2 regions of the Desulfomicrobium baculatum DSM 4028 genome follow, and region 2 is predicted to be linked to the other one. Evidence: predicted binding sites of a transcription regulator. Region 2 holds the regulator's gene; the other holds the start of a gene.
What was found. Region 2 encodes HrcA, which represses chaperone genes, less so after heat shock. Its sites were predicted from a motif close to TGTTAGCACTCNNNNNNNNNGAGTGCTAACA; they were not measured.

Region 1: a site for HrcA is predicted at 3,284-3,314, ahead of groES (co-chaperone GroES). Genes of this name have one in related genera too.

What each region holds. Positions count from the first base shown of each region.
Region 1 covers NC_013173.1:2,990,645-2,997,755, forward strand. The annotation lists gene DBAC_RS13090 (hydrogenase large subunit) at 1-218, shown strand, start outside; gene DBAC_RS13095 (NADH-quinone oxidoreductase subunit B family protein) at 230-1,021, shown strand; gene groL (chaperonin GroEL) at 1,280-2,917, opposite strand; gene groES (co-chaperone GroES) at 2,946-3,236, opposite strand; gene serS (serine--tRNA ligase) at 3,530-4,813, shown strand; tRNA gene DBAC_RS13115 (tRNA-Lys) at 4,866-4,941, shown strand; tRNA gene DBAC_RS13120 (tRNA-Glu) at 4,948-5,023, shown strand; tRNA gene DBAC_RS13125 (tRNA-Glu) at 5,050-5,127, shown strand; tRNA gene DBAC_RS13130 (tRNA-Gln) at 5,153-5,226, shown strand; tRNA gene DBAC_RS13135 (tRNA-Glu) at 5,230-5,307, shown strand; gene DBAC_RS19390 (hypothetical protein) at 5,480-5,680, opposite strand; gene DBAC_RS18045 (ATP-binding protein) at 5,679-7,111, shown strand, end outside.
Region 2 covers NC_013173.1:3,262,224-3,269,334, reverse strand. The annotation lists gene DBAC_RS14455 (class I SAM-dependent methyltransferase) at 1-340, shown strand, start outside; gene cbiB (adenosylcobinamide-phosphate synthase CbiB) at 405-1,376, opposite strand; gene DBAC_RS14445 (tRNA (cytidine(34)-2'-O)-methyltransferase) at 1,392-1,868, opposite strand; gene rfbB (dTDP-glucose 4,6-dehydratase) at 1,992-3,017, shown strand; gene rfbD (dTDP-4-dehydrorhamnose reductase) at 3,014-3,877, shown strand; gene hrcA (heat-inducible transcriptional repressor HrcA) at 3,874-4,890, shown strand; gene grpE (nucleotide exchange factor GrpE) at 4,941-5,486, shown strand; gene DBAC_RS14420 (CoA-binding protein) at 5,491-5,856, shown strand; gene DBAC_RS14415 (rhomboid family intramembrane serine protease) at 5,902-6,789, opposite strand; gene DBAC_RS14410 (ElyC/SanA/YdcF family protein) at 6,790-7,111, opposite strand, start outside.

The DNA.
Region 1 (7,111 bases), 270 kb from region 2:
CGGAGTCCTTGGCCGTGGCCCTGGTCGAAGGCTGGCGCGGCGAGGTCTGCCACGTCGCCCTGACCGACTATTTCGGCCGTTTTCGCAGCTACAAGATCACGGACCCGTCCTTCCACAACTGGACCGGACTGGCCCTGTCTCTGCGCGGCACGGCGGTCTCGGACTTTCCCATCTGCAACAAGAGCTTCAACCTGTCCTACTGCGGCTTTGACCTCTAAGGGGAACGCGCATGTATATATTCGACACCCTCATGAACCGGATGCGGCGCGGCTGCCAGACCATGCCGTACCCCAAAGGCCCGGCCCCGGCCCTGCCCGACCGCCATGGCGGAGCCTTGCGCCTGGACGCCTCCCTCTGCCCCGAAGGCTGCGCCCAGTGCCAAGGCGTCTGCCCCACCGGGGCCATCACCCTAGAGCCGGGCCGGAGAGCGCGCCTTGATCTGGGCCGCTGCCTGTTCTGCGGGGACTGCGTGGCGGCTTGTCCGCATGGAGCCATCACCACGACAAATGATCACCGTTTGGCCACGCGCCGCCGCGAGGACCTGATTCTTGGCGAAACGGGTGCGGAAGAATTGCGGTTGGCCGCTGCCCTGGACAAAAAGATGAAAAGTCTGCTCGGCCGGTCCCTGCGCCTGCGGCAGGTCAGCGCGGGCGGATGCGGCGCCTGCGAGGCTGACATCAACGTGCTCGGCACCATCGGCTGGGACCTGGGGCGTTTCGGCATCCAGTACGTGGCCTCGCCGCGCCATGCCGACGGCGTGCTCATCACCGGCCCCGTGACCAAAGGCATGGAGCTGGCCCTGCAGAAAACCTGGGCGGCCGTGCCCGAACCGCGCATCGCCATCGCGCTCGGGGCCTGCGCCATCAGCGGCGGCCCCTTTATCGGCCATCCCCAGCATAACGGCGGGGCGGACCCCATCATCCCCATCGACCTCTACATCCCCGGCTGCCCCCCGCATCCGCTGACCATCCTGGACGGCTTTCTGCGCCTGCTGGGACGGCTGCCCAAACACAACCTGTAGCAGGCCGCCCAAAAACGGCGATCTGCTGCGTCAGCGAAAAAATCCAGACCGCTTATGTATGCCAAATACACCGCGCGACCTGGATTTTTTCGCTTCCTTGCATCTCACCATTTTTGAACGGCCTGCGGATACTGACTGAAAAATTTGTAAGCCACCCAGAACGGGGGGCTGGCCAGTTCGCAGCCTGGGGCAAACGCAGGGCGCAAAAAAGGGCCGGAATCGCTTCCGGCCCTTTTATCATTCTGGGATCTGAACGGCTTAGTACATGCCGCCCATGCCGCCCATGCCGCCACCGGGCATGGCCGGGGCAGCCTCTTCCTTGGGCTTCTCGGCGATGGCGCACTCGGTGGTCAGCAGCAGGGACGCTACGGAAGCGGCATTCTGCAGGGCGATGCGGGTCACCTTCTTGGGATCGATGACGCCGGACTTGAGCAGATCTTCGTACTCGCCGGAAGCGGCGTTGTAACCGAAGTCTTCCTTGCCGTTGCGGACCTTGTCGATAACCACTGCGCCTTCAACACCTGCGTTGCCGCAGATCTGACGGATGGGCTCTTCGATGGCGCGACGGATAACCTGTACGCCTGCGGCCTCGTCGTCATCGGCGGGCTTGACGGAATCCAGGGCGGACTGGCAGCGCACCAGGGCGACGCCGCCGCCAGGCACGATGCCTTCTTCGACGGCAGCGCGGGTGGCGTTCAGGGCGTCTTCCACGCGGGCCTTCTTTTCCTTCATTTCAGTCTCGGTGGCCGCGCCAACGTTGATCACGGCAACGCCGCCAACGATCTTGGCCAGACGCTCCTGCAGCTTTTCGCGATCGTAATCGGAGGAGGTCTCCTCGATTTCGTTGCGGATCTGCTTCACGCGGGCCTTGATGGCTTCGGCTTCGCCGGAACCGTCAACGATGGTGGTGTTTTCCTTGTCGATGACAACGCGCTTGGCGGAACCGAGCTGGTTCAGGGCGATGCTTTCGAGCTTGACGCCCAGATCATCGGAAACAACTTCGCCACCGGTCAGGATGGCGATATCCTGCAGCATGGCCTTGCGACGCTCGCCAAAGCCGGGAGCCTTGACGGCCACGACCTGCAGGGTGCCACGCAGCTTGTTGACGACCAGAGTGGCCAGAGCTTCGCCTTCGATGTCTTCAGCGATGATGACCAGGGGCTTGCCCATCTTGGCGGCCTGCTCCAGAACGGGGAGCAGTTCCTTCATGTTGGAGATCTTCTTCTCGTTGATCAGAATCAGCGGAGAATCCATTTCGCAGACCATCTTGTCGGGGTTGGTCACGAAGTAGGGGGACAGGTAGCCGCGGTCGAACTGCATGCCTTCGACGACGTCCAGGTTGGTCTCCAGACCCTTGGCTTCTTCAACAGTGATGACGCCTTCTTTGCCGACTTTGCCCATGGCTTCGGCGATGATGTTCCCGATGGTGGCGTCGTTGTTGGCGGAAATGGTGCCGACCTGGGCAATTTCCTTCTGATCGCGGGTGGGCTTGGCCAGCTTGTCCAGGCTCGCGATGACGGCTTCGACAGCCTTGTCGATGCCGCGCTTGATGGACATGGGGTTACGACCGGCGGCAACCAGCTTGATGCCTTCGGTGAAAATGGCCTGGGCCAGGATGGTGGCGGTGGTGGTGCCGTCGCCGGCGATGTCGGAAGTCTTGGAGGCGACTTCCTTGACCATCTGGGCGCCCATGTTCTCGAACTTGTCTTCCAGTTCGATTTCCTTGGCCACGGTCACGCCGTCCTTGGTGATGATCGGGGAACCGAAAGATTTTTCGATGACGACGTTGCGGCCCTTGGGTCCGAGGGTGACCTTGACGGCATTGGCCAGGGTGTCCACGCCGATTTTCAGTTTTTCACGGGCCTTGGCATCAAACTTGATAATTTTAGCAGCCATGTGTGCGTCTCCTTGAATTCTTAAAAAATTAGGCTTCGATTACAGCGAGGATGTCGTCTTCACGCATGATGAGCAGTTCGTCACCATCGATCTTGATTTCAGTGCCGGCGTACTTGTTGAAGATCACCTTGTCGCCGGTCTTGACGCCCATGGGGATCTGCTTTCCGTCATCGGCGACCTTGCCGGGACCGGCGGCAACCACTTCACCCTTGATGGGCTTTTCCTTTGCGGAATCGGGGATGATGATGCCGCCTTTGGTTACCTGCTCCTCTTCGAGACGCTTGACCAGAATACGGTCGTGCAGTGGTCTGAGTTTCATGTTTTTTCCTCCAAGATGTTTAAGAATTTCTTCCGTGTAGATATTTTTTTTGGCGCTCGGCAATGGGGAGTGCCAAATCGCGGAACTGAAAACGCAGCAGCAGTTCCGCACGAGACAGAGGCCCAAATAATCCCTGGCGCAGTGAAGTCAAGGGCAAGGCCCAAAAAAAAATTCACTCCTCGCCAAATCGGGCGGCTTGTGATTCGAGTCAAGGCAGGCTATGCATTTCGCCTCACAACCGCCACCACCGCCCACTTTGGGACTGACCGCACGACCGCGACAAGGACATTTTCATGCTCGACATTAAATTTATCAGATCAAACCCGGACGAGGTCAAAGACGGCTTGCGCAAACGCCGCAGCAAGCTGGACCTTGAGCAGTTTCTGGCCATCGACCAAAAAAGGCGCGACCTGCTGCTGGAGGTCGAAGACCTCAAAGCCCGCCGCAACCAGGCCTCGGGTGAAATGGCCCGCATGAAAAAGGCCGGCGAAAACGCCGACGCCCTTTTGCTCGAGCTTGGGGGCATGTCCACGCGCATAAAAGCCCTGGATGAAGAACTCAAAGACATCGACCAGCAGACCGCCGACTGGGTGATGTCCATCCCCAATGTTCCGCATTCCTCCGTCCCCGAGGGCGTGGACGAGGCGGACAACCGGGAAGTCCGCAGCTGGGGCGAAAAACCGGCCATGCCTTTCAGCCCCAAAGAGCATTGGGAACTTGGCACGGCCCTGAACGGACTCGATTTCGAGACCGCCGCCAAGATCACGGGCAGCCGCTTCGTGATTTTAAAAGGCTGGGCCGCCAAGATGGAGCGGGCGCTGATCAGCTTCATGCTCGACGTGCAGACCATGCAGAACGGCTACGACGAGGTCATGCCCCCGGTCATCGTCAACCGCGAAAGCCTGATGGGCACGGGGCAGCTCCCGAAATTCGAGGAAGACCTCTTTCACCTCGAAAACACCAACTACTATCTCATCCCCACGGCCGAAGTCCCGGTGACCAACATCTACCGCGACACAACCCTGGCGCAGTCCGCGCTGCCCATCGCCCACTGTGCCTACACGGCCTGCTTCCGCTCCGAAGCCGGCTCCTACGGCAAGGACACCAAGGGCATGATCCGCCAGCACCAGTTCGACAAGGTGGAGCTGGTCCGCTTCGTCCACCCCGATACATCATATGATGAACTGGAAAAGCTCCTTGGCCACGCCGAGAGCATCCTGCAAAAACTGGGGCTGCACTACCGCGTGGTCACGCTCTGCGCCGGAGACCTGGGCTTCTCCTCGGCCAAGACCTACGACATCGAGGTCTGGCTGCCCGGCCAGGATAAATACCGGGAAATATCGTCCTGCTCCAACTTCGAGGATTTTCAGGCCCGCCGCGCGGGCATCCGCTTCAAGCCGACAGATTCCAAGAAGAGCCGGCTGGTCCACACCCTGAACGGATCAGGCCTGGCCGTGGGCCGGACCATGGTCGCCATCCTGGAGAATTACCAGCAGGCCGACGGGTCCGTCATCGTGCCAGAAGTCCTGCGCCCTTACATGAATGGGCTGGATAAAATTGAATTGAAAAAAGCCTGACTTTCCGGCTTGACAAGGTGGATACCCCCCTATAGAAGCGTCTTCTCTTTACGGGCCGTTAACTCAGACGGTAGAGTATCTGCCTTTTAAGCAGAGAGTCGAAGGTTCGATCCCTTCACGGCCCACCAAAATGCGTCCCCATCGTCTAGTGGCCTAGGACGGCGGCCTCTCACGCCGCTAACAGGGGTTCAAACCCCCTTGGGGACGCCACTTTTTTTCTTTGACGCGAAACTTGCGTCCCCATCGTCTAGCTCGGTCCAGGACACCGGCCTTTCACGCCGATAACAGGGGTTCAAATCCCCTTGGGGACGCCACTTTTTTCTGTTTTTGTTTTTTTGCTGGGTGATCGTTCAACGGTAGGACAGCGGACTCTGACTCCGTCAATCTTAGTTCGAATCTAAGTCACCCAGCCACCTGTCCCCATCGTCTAGCTCGGTCCAGGACACCGGCCTTTCACGCCGATAACAGGGGTTCAAATCCCCTTGGGGACGCCAGCGGAAATCAAGGCCGCGCATTGAAAAATGCGCGGCCTTTTTCTTTGGCGAGCGCTCCATCCCCACCGTTCATCCCCCTTCCCATCGCTCCACCTGTCTTTACGGTCCTGCGCAAGCAGTCCCTAGGGCGGATCCGTTTCAAATTTCCCCTTTCGCGAGCGGAAAAGGTAGGTTACATATTTTTACATCCAGCGGAGTCGCCATGACCGGCACGACTCCGGGCAAAGCCCTTGGTGCTCTTGGTGCCCTTGATGCGGTTGGTGCCCTTGGTGCGGCTGGTGCCCTTGATGCGGTTGGTGCCAGGCGCTCTTTTCACCCGGCACGCGTTAACAACCTCGCCATACACGCCACCGCGCATATTCGGAGGCTTCATGTTCGATCGCCTGTTGCATGGCTCCATCAAAAAAAAGCTCGCCATCCTCTTTCTCATGGCGGCGCTCCCCGCCATCGTCATCATTGTCTTTGCCGGGCTGGACAACCGGCGCCGGGCGGTCTCCAACGCCGAACAGGAATTGCAGGCTTTTTCCCGCCATCTGGCTGAAACCCAGATACAGACCACTCTGGCCACAAAAGCGTTCCTTGAAGGCCTGGCCATGCTGCCCGAAGTGCGCCAGGTCGACACAGAGGCATGCAATCGTCTCTTCGCCAACCTGCTCAAAATAAATCCGGGCTACGCCGCCCTCCACCTGGTTGACCCAAGCGGTAATCTTGTAGCATCCGGCAACGCGCGCAAACCTGCGAACTTCGCCCACACGAGGCATTTCAAGGACGCGCTCTCCACAACGGCCTTCGCCGCCGGCGAATATATCCTCGGCGTGACCCTGCACATTCCGGTCTTCACCTTCGGGTATCCCGTCCTGAACGACCGGGGCGAAACCAAGGGTATCCTCCTGACCTCGATCCGCCTCGACACGTATGGGGACTTGTTCAAGCACACCCGCTTTCCGGAAAATTCTTTCGTCGGAGTCTGCGACAGGAACGGGCTGCGGCTCTTCCGTTATCCCGAAAACTCCGCAAGCGGCCTTGGCGAACCAATCAAACCCTCGGTCTTTGCGCACGCCGTATCCGGGCCTTCGGAAGGATTGCTCCTGGAAACAGGCACGGACGGCGTCACGCGCATCCTCGCATTCCAGAAGCTGCGCCTAGCCCCGGACGCTCCCCCCTACATGTACTTCTTTGTCGGCGCGCCCAGCGCCATGTTCTACGCCAACGCGAAAAGCGGGATGCTGCGCGATTTCATCATCCTGTTTCTGACCATCGGCCTGACCATGCTGAGCGGCTGGTTTCTTGGCGGCAGGACGGTTGGAATGCGGCTTGAAGAATTGGCCAAGGCCTCAAAACAGATCGGCGAAGGCGATCTCTCGGTCAGAGTGGCGGCTGCGCCCGAAATCACCGAGGTTGACGTGCTCTCCAGCGCATTCAACAAAATGGCCGAATCCCTGACGCTCGACATTGCCAGGCGCACGCAGGCCGAAAAGGCCCTGCTGGAAAGCGAATCCCGGTTTCGCAAACTCTTTGAACAGGTCCCGGCAATCGCCGTTCAAGGCTACGGGATGGACGGCATCGCGCGTTACTGGAACCAGGCCTCGGAAAATCTTTACGGATACAGCGCGGACGAAGCGATCGGGGCAAAACTGACCGACCTGATCATCCCGCCTGAAATGCGCACGGACGTCGAAGCCGCCATGCGTTCCATGGGAGAAACAAAAATCCCCATCCCTGCCAGCGAACTGACTCTCATGCGCAAGGACGGCTCCCGGGTCGTGGTCTTTTCCAGCCATGCCATCGTCGAGAAGGCGGGAGG
Region 2 (7,111 bases):
CTTGAAGCGCGAGGTGCGACGGGGGCGCAAGTACGACTGCGTGCTGCTGGACCCTCCATCTTTCGGGCGGGGCAAGCGCGGAGAACTCTACAAGGTCGAAAAGAACGTGCAGGAGACCCTGGACCTGGTCCGTCAGGTTTTAAGCGACACGCCGCTTTTCGTCATCCTGACCTCGCACACGCCGGGTTTTTCGCCCATCGTGCTCAGGAACCTGCTGGAGCAGACTTTCGGAAAGGGAACTCTGACCTGCGGGGAAATGCTGCTGCATGGCGGGCAGGAGGTTCTGGACCTGCCCAGCGGCACTTGGGGAAGATGGGAAGCGAACAAATCTCAAATTTAAGATTTGAAATTTAAGATTTGAAATTTGAAATCAGGGGGCTGTTCGGTGTTGAGCGCGCGTCGTTTCAGCCGAGATTCCACCAGCTCAACGAGCTTCCCGCGATGGTTAGGACCACGGTACACAGCAGCGCGGCCGGCAGCAGCGCGCGCAGCATGCCGCGAACGCGCTGCGGGGACCAGGTCACACCGAGCGGCCCGAGGAACGGCTTGTCCTTGATCTCTCCGAAATAGCGGGTCGGGCCGCCCATGCTCACGCCTGCCACGTGGGCGGCGGCGCTCATGGGCCAGCCCGCGTTGGGGCTGTCCATGCTCCGGGCGTCACGCGCGATGCGTTCCCAGGCGGCGGGGCGCAGCAGCAGCCAGCCCGTGGCCCAGATGGAGATGGCGGCCAGACGGGCGGGCATCCAGGCCAGGATGTCGTCGGCCCGCGCCCCGGCCTTGCCGATCTTCTCGAAACGCGGCGTGCGGTATCCCCACATGGAGTCCACAGTGCTCACGGCCTTGTAGGCCCACAACGCGGCGGGCCCCAGCAGGCAGAGCCAGAAGAGGGGGGCCACGAATCCGTCATTGAAATTTTCGGCCAGGGTTTCGCCCAGGGCGCGGCAGACTTCGTCCTCGGTCATGTCGTCCGTGTCCCTGCTGACCAGTCCGGCCAGATGGGCGCGGGCCGCCGCCAGCCGCCCGTCTTCGAGCAGTGCCAGTACGGTGTTGGTTTCCCGCAGCAGACAGCCCAGGGCCAGCCCCGCATAGCCAAGGTACAGGGCCAGGATCTCTCCCATCAGGGGCAGGCCGGTCAGCAGAAGGACCGTGGCCGCGCTGCCCGCAGCCACGGCGGCGACGCTCAGGGTTCCACCTATGCGCGGTCCAAGGAAAAAAGATGTTGCCCAGCCCTCAAGGCGCGCCAGTATTTTGCCGATGAGCCGCACAGGGTGCGGCCAGTCGCGGGGATCGCCAAAGAGCAGGTCCAGGGCCACGCAGCCCAGCAGGAAGACGAAGAGTGACAGGTTCAGCGGCAGACTGTAGAGCGTGTCGGGCATGCGCGTCTCCGTAGGTTAGGGGGCGGCGGGCCGGCCCTCGCGCAGGTCCAGCTCTCCGGTCTGACGATAGGCTTCGTAGAGAAGCACAGCCGCGGCATTGGCCAGGTTGACGCTTCTGACTTCTCCCCAGATGGGGATGCGGATCAGATCCTGGGCGTCATGGAGTACTTCCGGGGGCAGGCCCCGGGTTTCCGGGCCGAGCACGATGATGTCGTCGGCCCTGAAGGAAAACCGGTGGTAGGCCACCCCCTGGCGCGCGCTGGTGAAAACCAGACGGCCCGGATCGCGGCCTTCAAGAAAGGCGGGCCAGGACGGCCAGATCCGCTTGTCCACGTGCGGCCAGTAGTCGAGCCCCGCCCTTTTGAGATATTTGTCGTCCAGGCTGAAGCCCAGGGGTTCGATCAGATTCAGGCGGGTGGTGGAGGCGGCGCAGAGCCGGGCGATGGTCCCGGTGTTGGGGGGTATTTCAGGCTCGTAAAGGGCGATTTGCATCTTTGATTCTCTTTGCGTATTTTTTGGCAGGCACGGCCCGGATCGGGCAAGCCCTCTCGGCACATCACCCTTTTTTGGCTTTCAAACCCGCTTCCGTCAAGGACCGCGAAGTCAGGAGAATTCATGCATCTGCTTGTCACCGGAGGCTGCGGCTTCATCGGCTCCAATTTCATCCAGCACATGCTTGCCTCTCACGAGGATGTGGTCATCGTTAACCTCGACAAGTTGACCTATGCAGGCAACCGCCGGAATCTGGCCGAGGAGGAGGCGCTGCATCTGGGGCGCCGCTATCATTTCGTGCACGGCGACATCTGCGACCAGGAGCTCGTGCCGGAGCTCATGAAGCGCTTTGTCTTCGATGCGGTGCTCAATTTCGCGGCCGAATCGCATGTGGACCGCTCCATAAGCGACCCGTTCCCCTTTGTCACGACCAACGTGCTGGGCACGCAGAATCTTCTGGAAGCCGCCAGACGGGCTGAAATTCCGCGTTTCGTGCACATCTCCACCGACGAAGTCTACGGCACCCTCGGGCCCACCGGGCAGTTCACTGAAGACACCCCCCTGGCGCCCAATTCCCCGTACTCGGCGTCCAAGGCCTCCTCGGATTTGCTGGCCCGGGCCTATTTCCACACCTACGGGATGCCCGTCATGGTCACCCGCTGCTCCAACAACTACGGTCCCTACCAGTTTCCGGAAAAACTCATTCCCCTGGTCTATCTGAAGGCCTCCCGCAGCGAGCCCATCCCCGTTTACGGCGACGGGCAGAACGTTCGGGACTGGATTTACGTCATGGACCACTGCCGGGGCGTGGAAGCCACGCTTTTCAAAGGCCAGCCCGGCGCGGTCTACAATTTTGGCGGGGACGCCGAACGCACGAACCTGGAGGTGGTGCGCCTCATCCTGCGGCTGACGGGCAAAAGCGAAGACCTCATCACCCATGTCACCGACCGGCCCGGTCATGATCGCCGTTATGCCATGGCCTTTGCGCGCTCCACGGCGGATCTGGGCTGGACCCCGCAGCATTCTTTCGAGGATGGCATGGCCCGCACCCTGGCCTGGTACAAGGCCAACGAGGCCTGGCTTGACGAAGTGCAGAGCGGCGCCTATCGCCAGTTCATGGATAACTGGTACCGGACGAGGCAGGCATGAGGAGCGCCGTTGTGCTGGGCGGCAAGACCGGTCTCTTGGGACAGGCCTTAAGCCTGGCTCTGACCAGGCAGGGATGGGCCGTGCATGCTCCGGGGCGCGATGAGCTGAACCTGTTCGAGCGCCCGGCCGTGGAGGACTACCTCGCCCGGACCAAGGCGGAGGTGCTGTTCAACACCGTGGCCTACACCAAGGTCGATCAGGCCGAGGACGAGCCGGCCGAGGCCTCCAGGCTGAACCGGCAGCTGCCGCTCATTCTGGGTAAAGCCGTGCAGGCCGCCGGTGTGCCTATGGTCCACTACAGCACGGATTTCGTTTTCAGCGGCAAAAAGACAAGCCCCTATGGCCCCGGGGATCAGACCGCGCCCTGTTCGGTCTACGGCCAGACCAAGTTGCAGGGCGAGCGGGAGCTCATGTCCCTGGGCCTGCCGAACCTGCTCATCATCCGAACCTCATGGCTTTTTGGCCCGTGCAAGACAAATTTCGTGACCCGCATTCTGGAGCTGGCCGCGTCGAGGCCGGAGCTCTCCGTGGTCCATGATCAGATCGGCAGCCCCTCCTACACTCCGGATCTGGCCGCCGGTTCCCTGGCGCTGTTGGCAACGGGGGCGACGGGCATCTTTCATCTGGCCAACGCGGGCCAGGCAAGCTGGTGCGAACTGGCTACGGAGGCCGTCCGGGGCGCGGACCTGGCCTGCCGGATCAAGCCCATCCCCTCGTCCGAATATCCCCAGAAGGCTTGCCGTCCGGCATATTCGGTGCTGGACCTCGGCGCCTTTACGGCCGCCACGGGTATTGCGCCGCGCCCGTGGCTGCAGGCCCTGCGCGAATTTCTTTTTTCCCGGGAAGACTGCTTGTCATGATCTTAAGCAAGCGCGAAACCGCCGTCCTCACCGCCGTGGTCGAGACCTATGTGGAGACCGCCCTGCCCGTGTCCTCGCAGACGCTGGCTTCGGGTCTGGGGCTCAGCCCCGCCTCTGTCAGATCGGCCATGGCCGCGCTGACGGAAAAGGAGTATCTGCGGCAGCCGCACACGTCCGCAGGACGGGTCCCCACGGTTCTGGCTTTTCGCTATTATCTCGATCAGGTGCTCACCCTCGGCCCACTGCCGCGCAGGGAGCAGTCCCGCCTGCACGAACACATTCTGCCGGGCGAGGGGGATCTGACCCAGGTCCTGCGTCGCGCGGTCCGCACTCTTTCGTCCCTGACCCGCCAGGTTTGCGTGATCATGGCCCCGCGTCAGGATCTGGCCCGCTGGCGACAGATAGATTTCGTCCTCTTGCGGCCGGGCATGATCATGGCGGTACTGGTCATGCAGGGCGGGCTGATCAGCAACCGCCTGGTGCAGATGGACGAGCGTTTGAACGCCGATGACCTCGTGCACTACGGCAACTATCTGAACAGTCTGTTCGAGGGACGCACCACCCAAGAGGTGCGCGGCGAGATCGAGCGCCAGTTGCATAAAGCGCGCAAGACCCTGGATGCCTACCGCAGGGCCTGGGAGCTGGCCGCGCAGGCTCTGGCCGAGGAAGAACAGCCGGAAGTCTTTGTCGGTGGCGCGAGCCACCTTACGGACCAGCCCGAATTCACGGAACTGGAGACCATCCAGGAACTCTTGCGGCTCATCGAGGAACGCTCCAGGCTGCTCGAACTTCTGGACAAGACCTCGGCCAGCCAGTCCGTCTCCGTCAGCCTGACCCAGGACATGCCCGGACTTGCGGGATGTTCGCTGGTGGCTTCCCCCTACAGCGCTTTTTCCACCAATCACGGCACGTTGGCCGTGCTTGGGCCGGTGCGCATGAACTACGCGCGCATCGTGCCCATGGTTGACTTTGCCGCCCAAATACTTAGTCAGTGCCTCAAATCCCGCTTCTAAGGTTTGTCGTGAAGCGATTTCTCAAATATTTCAAGGATCAGGAGTTTTTCATGTCCAATAAGGAAAAAGAGGGCCAGAACCCGGATGAAGTGCAGACCGAAATGCAGGCTGAAGAAGCAAAGGAACTGACCCTGGAGGAAAAATACGTCCAGGCCCTGGCCGACATGGAGGAGCTGAAAAAGGACAACCTGCGCGTCCTGGCGGACAGTGAGAATTTCAAGAAGCGGCTTTTGCGCGAAAAGGAAGATTATTTCAAATTCGCCACCTCCGCCATCCTCGAGGAGATCATCCCGGTCATGGACAACCTTGACCTGGCCCTGGCCCACGGCAAGCAGACCGAGGCCTGCAAGGATCTGGTCACGGGCGTGGAGATGACCATGAACATTTTCCTCGACACGATGAAGAAGCATGGGCTGGAGCAGATCGGGGCGGTGGATGTGCCCTTCGACCCGGCACGTCATGAGGCGCTGGGGCAGGTGGAGCGCGACGACGTGGACGAGAACACGGTCTGCCAGATGCTGCAGAAGGGCTACATGCTCAAGGATCGCCTGCTGCGCCCGGCCAAGGTCATGGTCAGCCGCAAGGCGGGAGAGTAAACGCATGGGCCAGATTGTCGCTGTGCTCGGCGCGAGCCACAAGCCGGAACGGTATTCAAACCAGGCCGTGCGCATGCTCAAGGATCACGGGCATTCGGTCATTCCGGTCACGCCGGGCCGAACCGTCATCGAAGAGCTGCCCGTCGTTCCCAGCCTGGACGCCATCGATCAGAAGGTGGATACGCTGACCCTTTATGTCGGGCCGGAGCGCAGCGCCCAGATGCAAGACGCCATCGTAGCCTTGAAGCCCGGGCGGGTCATTCTCAATCCCGGCACGGAATCGGCGGCGCTGGAACAGGCCCTGACCGAAGCGGGCATCCCCTGGGAACATGCCTGCACCCTGGTCATGCTCAGAACCGGACAATTCTAGACCGCACGCACATCTGGTCGGGGAGCCTTTCCGGCTCCTCGAATCTCATCCTCCCGGCATGCCGCTTTCAAGGGCCACTATCCAGGCCCAGACCACAAGGACCAGCCCGGCCGCGCCGGCCAAAGCTCCAATCCGGGCCTTCCATCCCGTCGCCCCGTGCCAACCGCCGACCAGCAACCCGAAGGGCACGCCGCAGCACATCCCGAAAAAATGAGCGCCCAGGTCCACGCGCTCCTCGCCCGCGCCGAGCATGGCCAGCAGGCTGAAACCGAAGCCCAGGGCCAGCAGTAAAACCTGTCCTCTTGAGCCGCGTTCGGCCCGTCCCGCGCCGCCGGCCAGGACGCCGATCAGTCCGAAGACTCCCGTGGATGCGCCCACGCTGAGGTGATCGGGGGCCTGCGCCCAGGCGTTGAGGGCGTTGCCGAGAGCTCCGGAGAAAACGAAAAGCCCCCAGGTCAGGCCTGATCCGATGCGTCGCGCCAGAAGCGAGGCCAGCACCGCCAGGGCGCCTGCGTTGGCCAGCAGATGTCCGGCGTCGGCGTGCAGGAAAAGGGCGGTCACGCAGCGCCACCACTCCCCGCCAAGGATGAGTCCGGCGTCGGCCCGGCCGGCGAGATGCCAGGAGATGCGTCTCCCCAGGCCCTGGGCGTCGAGCCACATGGTCAGGCCCAGAAAGACGGCGATGATCAGCAGGCTGACCCAGGAGTTGTCCGGCAGGGGCGCCGGGCGGGGCCGCGGCAGATTTTCCTGTTCGTAGGCGAGGATCTCCTGCACGGCGAGCGCTGCCAGGGCCGGCGCGACCAGAAGTCTGCCGTGATCGGAGCGGTTCAGGAATCTGCGGCTGGTCAGGACCAGGGACCAGGCGCGGACGGTGGCCTTGTCCGGGCTGTGTTTCGGGGTGGCCAGGGCCAGGGTGGGCAGGATGTCGATCACTTAGAGGATGGATATCTGCCCGCGCACAAAGGACCAGGCCAGGCCCAGGTATTCATGTACGGCCATGTGACAGGTTTTGATGTTGTCCGCGCGGGGCAGGAAGTATTCGGGCTCGCCCTTGCTTTGGTAACAGGTCGGCGCGGGAATGGGTTTTAAGCCTTGATTTTCAAACAGCTTGACGGCGCGCAGCATGTGCGAGGCCGACGTCACCAGCACGAAGAGGTCGGAACCGGCCAGGGCTTTGATGCGCATCGCTTCGTCGTGGGTGTCGAGGGCCTGGTCCGAGAGCATGATCCGGCCCGGATTAAAGCCTAGGTCCACG